DNA from 3 places in the Bradyrhizobium sp. USDA 3315 genome. Region 3 is predicted to be linked to each of the others. Evidence: predicted binding sites of a transcription regulator. Region 3 holds the regulator's gene; each other region holds the start of a gene.
The links. Region 3 encodes PhoB, which activates phosphate uptake and scavenging genes when phosphate is short. Its sites were predicted from a motif close to TGTCATNNANCTGTCAT; they were not measured.

Region 1: a site for PhoB is predicted at 1,925-1,941, ahead of ugpB (sn-glycerol-3-phosphate ABC transporter substrate-binding protein UgpB). Genes of this name have one in related genera too.
Region 2: a site for PhoB is predicted at 1,273-1,289, ahead of ACVIYL_RS42160 (alkaline phosphatase D family protein). Genes of this name have one in related genera too.

The regions. Positions count from the first base shown of each region.
Region 1 covers NZ_JBSRYP010000001.1:1,886,077-1,889,347, forward strand. Annotated here, with positions in the region: gene ACVIYL_RS08670 (organic hydroperoxide resistance protein) at 1-311, shown strand, start outside; gene ACVIYL_RS08675 (CaiB/BaiF CoA transferase family protein) at 501-1,706, shown strand; gene ugpB (sn-glycerol-3-phosphate ABC transporter substrate-binding protein UgpB) at 1,997-3,271, shown strand, end outside.
Region 2 covers NZ_JBSRYP010000001.1:9,027,205-9,030,475, reverse strand. Annotated here, with positions in the region: gene ACVIYL_RS42170 (indolepyruvate ferredoxin oxidoreductase family protein) at 1-506, shown strand, start outside; gene ACVIYL_RS42165 (hypothetical protein) at 633-1,064, shown strand; gene ACVIYL_RS42160 (alkaline phosphatase D family protein) at 1,379-2,959, shown strand; gene ACVIYL_RS42155 (aldo/keto reductase) at 3,126-3,271, shown strand, end outside.
Region 3 covers NZ_JBSRYP010000001.1:2,747,247-2,750,517, reverse strand. Annotated here, with positions in the region: gene ACVIYL_RS12585 (acetylornithine transaminase) at 1-300, opposite strand, end outside; gene ACVIYL_RS12580 (GcrA family cell cycle regulator) at 789-1,301, shown strand; gene phoB (phosphate regulon transcriptional regulator PhoB) at 1,599-2,309, opposite strand; gene phoU (phosphate signaling complex protein PhoU) at 2,455-3,171, opposite strand.

The sequences.
Region 1 (3,271 bases), 860 kb from region 3:
GTGGCGGCGGCGGTGCCGGCAACAATCCGGAGCAGCTGTTCGCGGCCGGCTATGCCGCCTGCTTCATCGGCGCGATGAAGTTCGTGGCCTCGCAGGGCGGCCCCAAGGTTCCCGCCGACGCCTCGGTGACCTCGACGGTCGGCATCGGCCCGCGCTCGGAAGGCGGCTTTGGCCTCGCCGTCGAGCTCGCGGTGTCGCTGCCTGGCCTTGCGCGCAACGATGCCGAAGCGCTGGTCGAGAAGGCCCACCAGGTGTGCCCCTATTCCAACGCGACCCGCGGCAATGTCGACGTCAAGCTGAGCGTCGTCTAATTCCACATCACGCAATGGTCCGCCGCAACACGTGGCGGACCATTGCTCTTTCAGCGGCGCGTTCGCTTGGCGAACGCATGCGCCGCCTGCTGCATGGGCCTGCGCCGACGGAAGCATTGCTGCCCCGGCTGAAGACCGTTAGCTCTGGGACCCTCGTTATCTGATCCCAACTGAGCGAAGGTTGCTTCCATGAATACCCCAGCGGCTACGGGCGCGATGACCGGCCTGCGCGTGATCGATCTGACGCGCGTGCTCGGCGGTCCGTATTGCACCCAGATTCTCGCCGACCACGGCGCCGACGTGATCAAGGTCGAGCCGCCCGCCGGCGACGAGGTGCGAGACTGGGGTCCTCCCTTCCACGAAGAAGACGCGGCCTATTTCGTCGGCATCAACCGCAACAAGCGCTCGATCGGCCTCGACCTCGCTTCCGAGTGCGGACGCGCGGTGCTGATGAAGATGCTCGAGACCGCCGACGTGCTGATCGAGAATTTCAAGCCGGGCACGCTCGACAAATGGGGCATCGGCAACGACGTGCTGCGCGCGAAATTTCCGCGCCTCGTGCATTGCCGGATCTCCGGCTTCGGCGCCGACGGCCCGCGCGGCGGCAATCCCGGCTATGACGCGATCATCCAGGCGATGACCGGCATGATCGCGGCGACCGGCTCGCCGGAGAGCGGCCCGATGCGGATCGGCGTGCCGCTGGTCGACATCACCACCGGGCTCTACGCCACGATCGGCATCCTGATGGCGCTGTCGGAGCGGCAGCGCTCGGGGCTCGGCCAGTTCATCGAGACGACGCTGTACGAGACCGGGCTCGCGATCATGCACCCGCACACCGCGAACTACTTCATGCACGGCAAGCCGCCGTCGCTCACCGGCAACGAGCATCCCAACCTCGTGCCGTACGCGATCTTCCCGACCAAGACCGACAACATCTTCATCGGCGTCGGCAATGACGGAACCTTCCGCAAGCTCGCCAAGGAGATCGGCAAGCCCGAGCTCGGCACCGACCCGCGCTTTGCCCGCAACAAGGACCGCATCGCCAACCGCGATGCGCTCCGCGTCGAGCTGGCCGCGGTGTTCAGCCAGCACGAGGCCGAGCCGCTGTGCAACCGGCTGCTCGCCGCCGGCCTGCCGGCCGGCCCGGTGCAGAAGATCGACCAGGCGCTGACCAACCCGCACACCATTCATCGCGGCGACGTCATCGAGAAGGATTGGTACAAGGGCGTCGCCTCGCCGCTCCGCCTCGAACGCACCAAGCCGAACCTGCGCCGCACGCCGCCGAAGTTCAGCCAGCACGCCGCGGAAGTGCTCGGCGAGTTCGGCTACTCGAAGGACGAGATCAACGGCCTGGTTGAAAAGGGCGTGGTCTGCGGTCCCCAGCGCAAGCGCTAAAGGCGTTTTCGAGCCTGTCCCGCACGTGATGCGGGATGGGCACCGGTTCGCGTCAGGACAAAGCTGGAGCGTCGGCCCGTCTCGAATCGGCCGACGCATCAGCACTGCGGTGCAACGTCGCGGCCGGCGTTGCACCGCACGGATGCGGCTGCGGTCTTCGCCTTTTTTACCGCTTCCCTTCGCTTCGGCTTCCCCCCTACCATGACTTTCGTTTATACGGTCATTTGAACGTCATCCGGCGCTGATAACGCGCGCAACGAAAGACGACGTTCCAATTGGGAGGGGTTTTGATGTTCTTTCGACGACTAGGCGCTGCCGCGGCAGCCGCTGCCGCGCTTGCATTCGCGTCGCCCGCGTTCGCGGTGACCGAGATCCAGTGGTGGCACGCGATGACCGGCGCCAACAACGACGTCATCGTCAAGCTGGCCAACGACTTCAACGCCTCGCAATCCGACTACAAGGTGATCCCGACCTACAAGGGCGGCTATGCCGACACCATGAACGCCGGCATCGCCGCGTTCCGCGCCGGCAACGCGCCGCATATCATGCAGGTGTTCGAGGTCGGCACCGCAACGATGATGGCCGCCACCGGCGCCGTCAAACCGGTCTACAAGCTGATGGCCGACGCCGGCGAGAAGTTCGATCCGGGCGTCTATCTGCCCGCGATCACCGGCTACTACTCGACCTCCAAGGGCGAGATGCTGTCGTTCCCCTTCAACTCGTCGTCGACGGTGATGTGGATCAATCTCGATGCGCTGAAGAAGGCCAACATCGCGGAGATTCCGAAGACCTGGCCGCAAGTGTTCGACGACGCCAAGAAGCTGAAGGCAGCCGGCTATAACACCTGCGGCTTCTCCGGCTCGTGGGTCACCTGGGTCAATCTCGAACAGCTCTCGGCCTGGCACAATGTGCCGCTCGCCAGCAAGGCCAACGGCCTCGACGGCTTCGACACCGTGCTCGAATTCAACGGCCCGCTGCAGGTCAAGCATCTCGAGAACCTCGTCGAGCTGCAGAAGGACAAGACCTACGACTATGCCGGCCGCACCAACACCGGCGAAGGCCGCTTCACCTCGGGCGAATGCCCGATCTACCTGACCTCGTCGGCGTTCTTCGGCAACGTCAAGGCGCAGGCCAAGTTCAACTTCACCGCGGCGCCGATGCCGTATTATCCCGACGCCAAGGGCGCGCCGCAGAACTCGATCATCGGCGGCGCCTCGCTCTGGGTGATGGGCGGCAAGTCGGCCGAGGAATACAAGGGCGTGGCCAAGTTCCTGACCTTCCTCTCGGACACCGACCGCCAAATCTGGATCCACAAGGCCTCGGGCTATCTGCCGATCACCAAGGCCGCCTATGCCAAGGCCAAGGAAGAAGGCTTCTACAAGGACCAGCCCTATCTCGAGACCCCGCTGCTCGAGCTCACCAACAAGGAGCCGACCGCGAATTCCCGCGGTCTGCGCCTCGGCAACATGGTGCAGCTGCGCGACATGTGGTCGGAGGAGATCGAGCAGGCGCTGGCCGGCAAGAAGACCGCCAAGCAGGCGCTGGACGCCGCCGTCGAGCGCGGC
Region 2 (3,271 bases), 6.3 Mb from region 3:
TCGCAAAGGGCCTGTTCAAGCTGATGGCCTACAAGGACGAATACGAGGTCGCGCGGCTCTATTCCGACGGCGAGTTCAGCAAGGCCTTGAGGGAACAATTCCAAGGCAATTCTGGCTTGAAGGTCTTGCTGGCGCCGCCGCTGCTGGCCCAGCGCGATCCGGTGACCGGGCGGCTGCAGAAGCGTGAATTCGGTCCGTGGATCTTCACCGCGTTCGGCATGCTCGCGAAGCTGAAGGGCCTGCGCGGCACTGCGTTCGACATCTTCGGCTACACCGCCGAGCGCAAGATGGAGCGCGCATTGCCGGTCGAGTATTCGGCGATGATCCTGCGTCACCTCCACGGCAGGAAGCCGCTCGACTTGCCGCGCCTCGTGGCGCTGGCGAAGGCTGCGGAGCTCGTGCGTGGTTATGGCCACGTCAAGGAGGGCAACGTCGCCCGCTACCGCACCGAATGCGCGCGGCTGGAGCGCGCGATCAGCCAGCCGCTGGCGCAGGCGGCGGAGTAGGGGCCGGGGAACTTTCCACGGCCGCCCTGGTTGACCGGTAACCCTGCCTGCAAGCGGTGGCTGGATTCGCACGGCCGAGCCCCTACATGATGGCTGTCTGTTCGAGTGATTTCAGGAGGCCGTTTGATGGTCCTGAAAAACGCTTTTGTTGCAACCGTTTGTACCGCGTGCCTGGCTTGGGGCGGCGTGGCGTTGGCTGACGAGTATCGCCCCAGCGAGTTCTTCAGCCTCGATCTTTCACGCGCAGTGTTGTCGCCGAAGCCGCTTGGCCCGCCGGCGCAGTTCGAGCCCGTTCCGGTCGAGGCGAAGACCGACCATGGCCCCGATCAGCATGCGAATGTCGAGCCGCAGGTCGAGGAGCCGAAAGTCGCGCCGAAGAAAGCCGTGCGGACGACCAAGGTGACCGCGCCGCACGAGAAGAAGCGCGCGGAAGCGCGCGTGCCCGCCCGCGCCAAGCTCGCGCGCCGCCACTCGAACCCGCTCGATGCGGAAGCCCGCGACACACGGATCCAGACCTGGCCGTGCCGCACCGGCGGCATCTGCAACTGGCATCGGTGAGGCGGCGCTCTCGCGCCTCTGCTTTCTCGAAGTGCGTCAATCCTTGACCCGTCATCCTGAGGTGCGAGCGAAGCGAGCCTCGAAGGATGGATCGGCCACGGACGGGCCGTTCATCCTTCGAGACGGCCGCTTCGCGACCTCCTCAGGATGACGGGTTTGGTGCTTGAGCGCTCGATATCCGGGGCCGCCGTCCCAGCAGCCGCCCCCGAGTCATCCCGCCGTCGCAAAACCGTCGGCGGAGAGTCAAGAAACCGTAAGGCCGGAGTCAAGGAGCGCAGGCAAAACCTTCGTTGCGATTCGACGAAGGTTATTCGATGCCGACAGCGAACTCCGCGAGGCGGCGAGGCCTCACCCGGCGCCAGCTTCTGGTGCGCTCGGCGTCGACCGCCGCGCTGGCGGGATTCGGCGCGCTGGCCAAACCATATCTGAGCCGCGCCGCGGATCGGCCCGCGATTGCGGGCATCCAGTCCGGCGACGTGGCAAGCGATTCCGCTGTCATCTGGGCGCGCGCCGATCGCGCCGCGCGGATGCACATCGAATGCGCCGCGGTCGAAAGCTTCGCCAGCATCCTGCGCACCGTGTCCGCCGATGCGCTGCCCGAGCGCGACTTCACCGCCAAGCTGCTGCTCGACGGCCTGCCGCCGGGCCAGGACATATTCTATCGCGTGCGCTTCGAGGACCGCGACGGCACATCAGGCGAAAGCCGGGTCGGCCATTTCCGAACCGCGCCGGCCGACCGGCGTCCCGTCTCGTTCGTCTGGTCCGGCGACGTCGTCGGGCAGGGCTGGGGCATCGACCCCGCGCGCGGCGGCTTGCGCAGCTACCGCACCATGCTGGACGAGCGTCCGGACTTCTTCATCCATTCCGGCGATCACATCTACGCCGATTGCACGGTGCCGTCGGAGCAGAAACTCCCCAACGGTGAGATCTGGCGCAACATCGTCACCGAGGAGAAATCCGCCGTCGCACAGAGCCTCGATCAGTTTCGCGGCAACTACAAATACAACTGGCTCGACGACAATTTCCGCGCCTTCCACGCCGAGGTGCCGATGTTCGCGCAGTGGGACGACCACGAGGTGGCCGACGACTGGTCGCCGGTCGGCACCACCGATGCGACCGGCTATGAGGCGGACGGCAGCTCGCGCCTGGTGGCAAGGGCACGCCGCGTCTTCCACGAATTCATGCCGATGCGGCTGATGCCGGAGCGCGATGGCCGCGTCTATCGCAAGATTCCCTACGGGCCGCTGCTCGACGTCTTCATCATCGACATGCGTTCCTATCGCGATTCCAGCTGGAACAAGCAGGGCGATCCGGAGCAGGCCTGCATCCTCGGCCAGAGCCAGCTTGCCTGGCTGAAGCGGGAGCTGGTGGCGTCGGATGCTGTGTGGAAGGTGATCGCGGCGGATCTGCCGATCGGCCTCGTCAGCCTCGATGCGGTCGCGCTCGGTGACGGCCCGCCCGCGCGGCGCGAGCACGAGATCGCCGATCTGTTGTCCTTCATGAAGCGCGCCGGGGTCCGCAACACGGTCTGGCTCACCGCCGACATGCACTACACCGCCGCGCATCACTATGATCCGAATCGCGCGGTGTTCCAGGAGTTCGAGCCGTTCTGGGAGTTCGTCTCCGGCCCGCTGCATGCCGGCACCTGGTCGCCGGGCGAGCTCGACAACACGTTTGGCCCGAAGGCGATGTACCAGAAGGGCTGCTCGGCCGAGCAGGGCGACAATCTCGCGCCGTGCTTCGGCCTGCAATTCTTCGGCCGCGTCGACATCGACGGCAAGACCGGCGTGATGACGGTGACGCTGAAGGACGTCGACAACCACGATCTCTGGTCGGTCGATATCGAGCCGCGGCCGGACGCACGGCCCGGCCAGATCATGGCGCAGCACATCTAGCGCCCTCTCTGATCCCGTCGCGACATCTTGATTGCCGGCGTCTTGCCCGAGGGGCCGGTTTGCGTGCAGACTGCACCTGGCAGTCCTGCCAATTTCATTCCCACGAAACGATTTGCTGGCGTGAGGTCGTCGATGGCATCGGCTTCCCACGCGTCAGGAGCTATCCATGGAAAATCTGCAGACACAGGGCATCAGCCTTCCGCAGCTCGGGCTCGGCACCTTCCGCATGCAGGGCGATACCTGCCGCGCGGCGGTCGAGAGCGCGCTTGGGCTCGGCTATCGGCATATCGACACCGCCGAGATGTACGGCAA
Region 3 (3,271 bases):
GCCGGAATTGCAGAAGAACACGAAGTCGGCAAAGCTCTGCTCGCACAGCCGCGCGGCAAGCGCCTCGCCGTCCGGGCTCTTGAACAGGTTCGACATGTGCCAGAGCTTGGTCGCCTGTTCCTGCAGCGCCTTGACCAGATGCGGATGCGCATGCCCGAGCGCGTTGACCGCGACGCCCGAGGTGAAATCGAGATAGCGGTCTCCGTTGGTTGCGATCAGCCAGGCGCCCTCACCGCGCTCGAAGCCGAGATCGACCCTGGCGAAGACGGGGAGCAGATGCGACGTGGCAGCGTTGGTCATGGCGTTCACTGACGGTTTTTAAGCCGACAATTGCCGCTGCGCCTTGACGCCAGCGCAGCAACGGCCAGCTTCGGAAAACAAAACGGCCGCCTTTGCGGGCGGCACGTGGCGGGCATTCTATGCTGCGGTCGGTAAGTGTCAATCGCTACGAAGTGGCCTTCCTGCAATGCGAAACGAGCGCAATCCGGAGCATTCCGGTGCGGTGGAAAAGCCTCATCGCGATGCTTAACTGTGTGGGAACATGTGGACGCACGACCGCGGACTCTTGCGCCAGAGTCACGCCATATTGTAGCGTTTGGCCTGTCGGGTACGACATCTCGTGCGGCGGTACTGGACCCTCTAAGTAGCCTTTGTGTCTCGCGTAAACGTTCGGGCGCAACACCGTGCCCGGCGAGGGCTAAGGGATTCTGGCCGCAGGGATATTTGTCCAGATTGGCTCGCAGCGCCGCTCCAATGATTGGCCGGCGCTACGCGAAGGGAAGAATGCGATGACTGTATTGACCTGGTCCGACGATCGCGTCGAGCAGCTGAAGAAACTCTGGGAGTCCGGCCTGTCGGCCAGCCAGATCGCGGCGGAACTTGGCAATGTGACGCGAAACGCCGTGATCGGCAAAGTGCATCGGCTCGGCCTTTCCGGCCGCGCCAAGGCACCCTCCACTGCCGCGCCGCGGCAGCGCAAGGCTCGCCCGGCCCAGCACATGATGCGGGTGGCGCGTCCGGTCTCGCGCGGCAACACCGCGCTGGCGCACGCCTTCGAGGTCGAGATGGAGCCCGATCCGATCTCCTACGACAATGTGGTGCCGATGAGCCAGCGGCTCTCGCTGCTCGAGCTCAACGAGGCCACCTGCCACTGGCCGGTCGGCGATCCCTCGAGCCCGGAATTCTTCTTCTGCGGCGGCAAGGCGCTCGCCGGCCTGCCCTATTGCGCGCATCACTCGCGCGTCGCCTACCAGCCCGCCGCCGATCGCCGCCGGCCGTCGGCGAAACCGCAGATCAAGTGAGCACTCGGGAAAACGACGGAAGACCTCAAAGACAAATCCCCGCGAAAGCGGGGATTTTTTTGTGTGACGCAGCCCGGATGGAGCCAACGGGGCGCTCGTTCGCGCGACCCGTCGGCTCCATCCGGGCTACCGCTACATCACCGGCGTCGTCCCGGCGCAGGCCGGGACCCATAACCACGAATGGGTGTTGTTAGAAAGCCGTCTGGCCGCGTGCCGATTGCGCTGGCCGCGGCGTATGGGTCCCCTGGCTTTCGCCGGGACGACGCCGTGTTGCGGTTTATGAGTGCCGCATGGCCGTTACGGCTGCGGCTCGGCCTTGGCAAAGCGGTCGTCGAGCGCGTAGCCGGCGCCGCGCACGGTGCGGATCGGATCCTGCTCGCGGCCCGGATTGAGCAGCTTGCGCAGGCGGCCGATATGCACGTCGACGGTGCGCTCATCGATGTAGATGTCGCGGCCCCAGACGCTGTCGAGCAATTGCTCGCGGCTGAACACGCGGCCGGGATGCTCGAGGAAGAATTCAAGCAGGCGATACTCGGTCGGCCCGAGATCGATCGGACGGCCCGAGCGCGCCACGCGGCGCTTCTCGCGGTCGAGCTCGATGTCGCCATAGGTCAACACGGTCGCAAGCCGCTCCGGGCTGGCTCGGCGCAAGAGGCCCTTCACCCGCGCCAGCAGCTCCGGCACCGAGAACGGCTTGACGATGTAATCGTCCGCGCCGGTGGCAAGCCCGCGCACGCGCTCGCTTTCCTCGCCGCGCGCGGTCAGCATGATGATCGGAAGCTGCTTGGTCTCGGGCCGCGCCCGCAGGCGGCGGCACAGTTCGATGCCGGACAGGCCCGGCAGCATCCAGTCCAGCACCACGAGGTCGGGAACGCGCTCCTTCAGCCTTGTATCCGCATCGTCGCCGCGCCCCACCGTCTCGACATCGTAGCCTTCCGCATCGAGATTGTAGCGCAACAGCGTCGTCAGCGCTTCCTCGTCTTCGACTACCAGAATGCGTGCGCTCATCGGTTTAAGTTCTTTCTCTGTAGTGATCCGTTGCCCAGACGCAAACCGAAACGCTTACTTCCTTGAGCATAGTCCCCGCGGAAACGATTTGTCGCGAGGATCGTCCAGTTTCGCTCTTGCCGGTTCCGTGCTTGCCGATCATGCCTCAGTTGCCCGGCACCGTGGTGGCAAAAGTGGTCATGTCGCCCTTCGGGCGCTTGTCGGTGATCTGCTGGCCCTCGATCATGTAGAACACGGTCTCGGCGATATTGGTGGCGTGATCGCCGATCCGCTCGATGTTCTTGGCGCAGAACATCAGATGGATGCAGAACGAGATGTTGCGCGGATCTTCCATCATGTAGGTGAGCAGTTCGCGGAACAGCGAGGTGCAGATCGCATCGACCTCCTCGTCGCCCTTCCAGACGTTCATCGCCGCCGGCAGGTCGTGCGCGGCATAGGCGTCGAGCACCGACTTGACCTGCGACAGCACGAGGTCGGTCATGTGCTCGAGGCCGCGGATCAACTTCAGCGGCTGGAAATCGCTCTCCAGCGCCGCGACGCGCTTGCCCATGTTCTTGGCGAGGTCGCCGATCCGCTCGAGATCGGTGGCGACGCGCATCGCGCTGACGATCTCACGCAGGTCGATCGCCATCGGCTGGCGGCGCGCGATCGTCAGCACCGCGCGCTCTTCGATGTTGCGCTGCAGATTGTCGATCTCGATGTCGGCGGCGACCACGCGCTTGCCGAGCGCGACGTCGCGACGGATCAGCGCGTCGACCGACTCGGTAATCATCCGTTCGACCAGGCCGCCCATCTCGGCGACCAGGCGGGTCAACTCCTGCAGGTCGCTGTCGAATGCCTTGGCGGTATGTTCAGAAGCCATCGCTTGTCTCCCTCAACCATGATCCCGGGGATCATGGCTTCGTGTCCTGAATTTTAGCATGACCTGATCGGAAAACCGGTTTCCACTTTTCCGGATCATG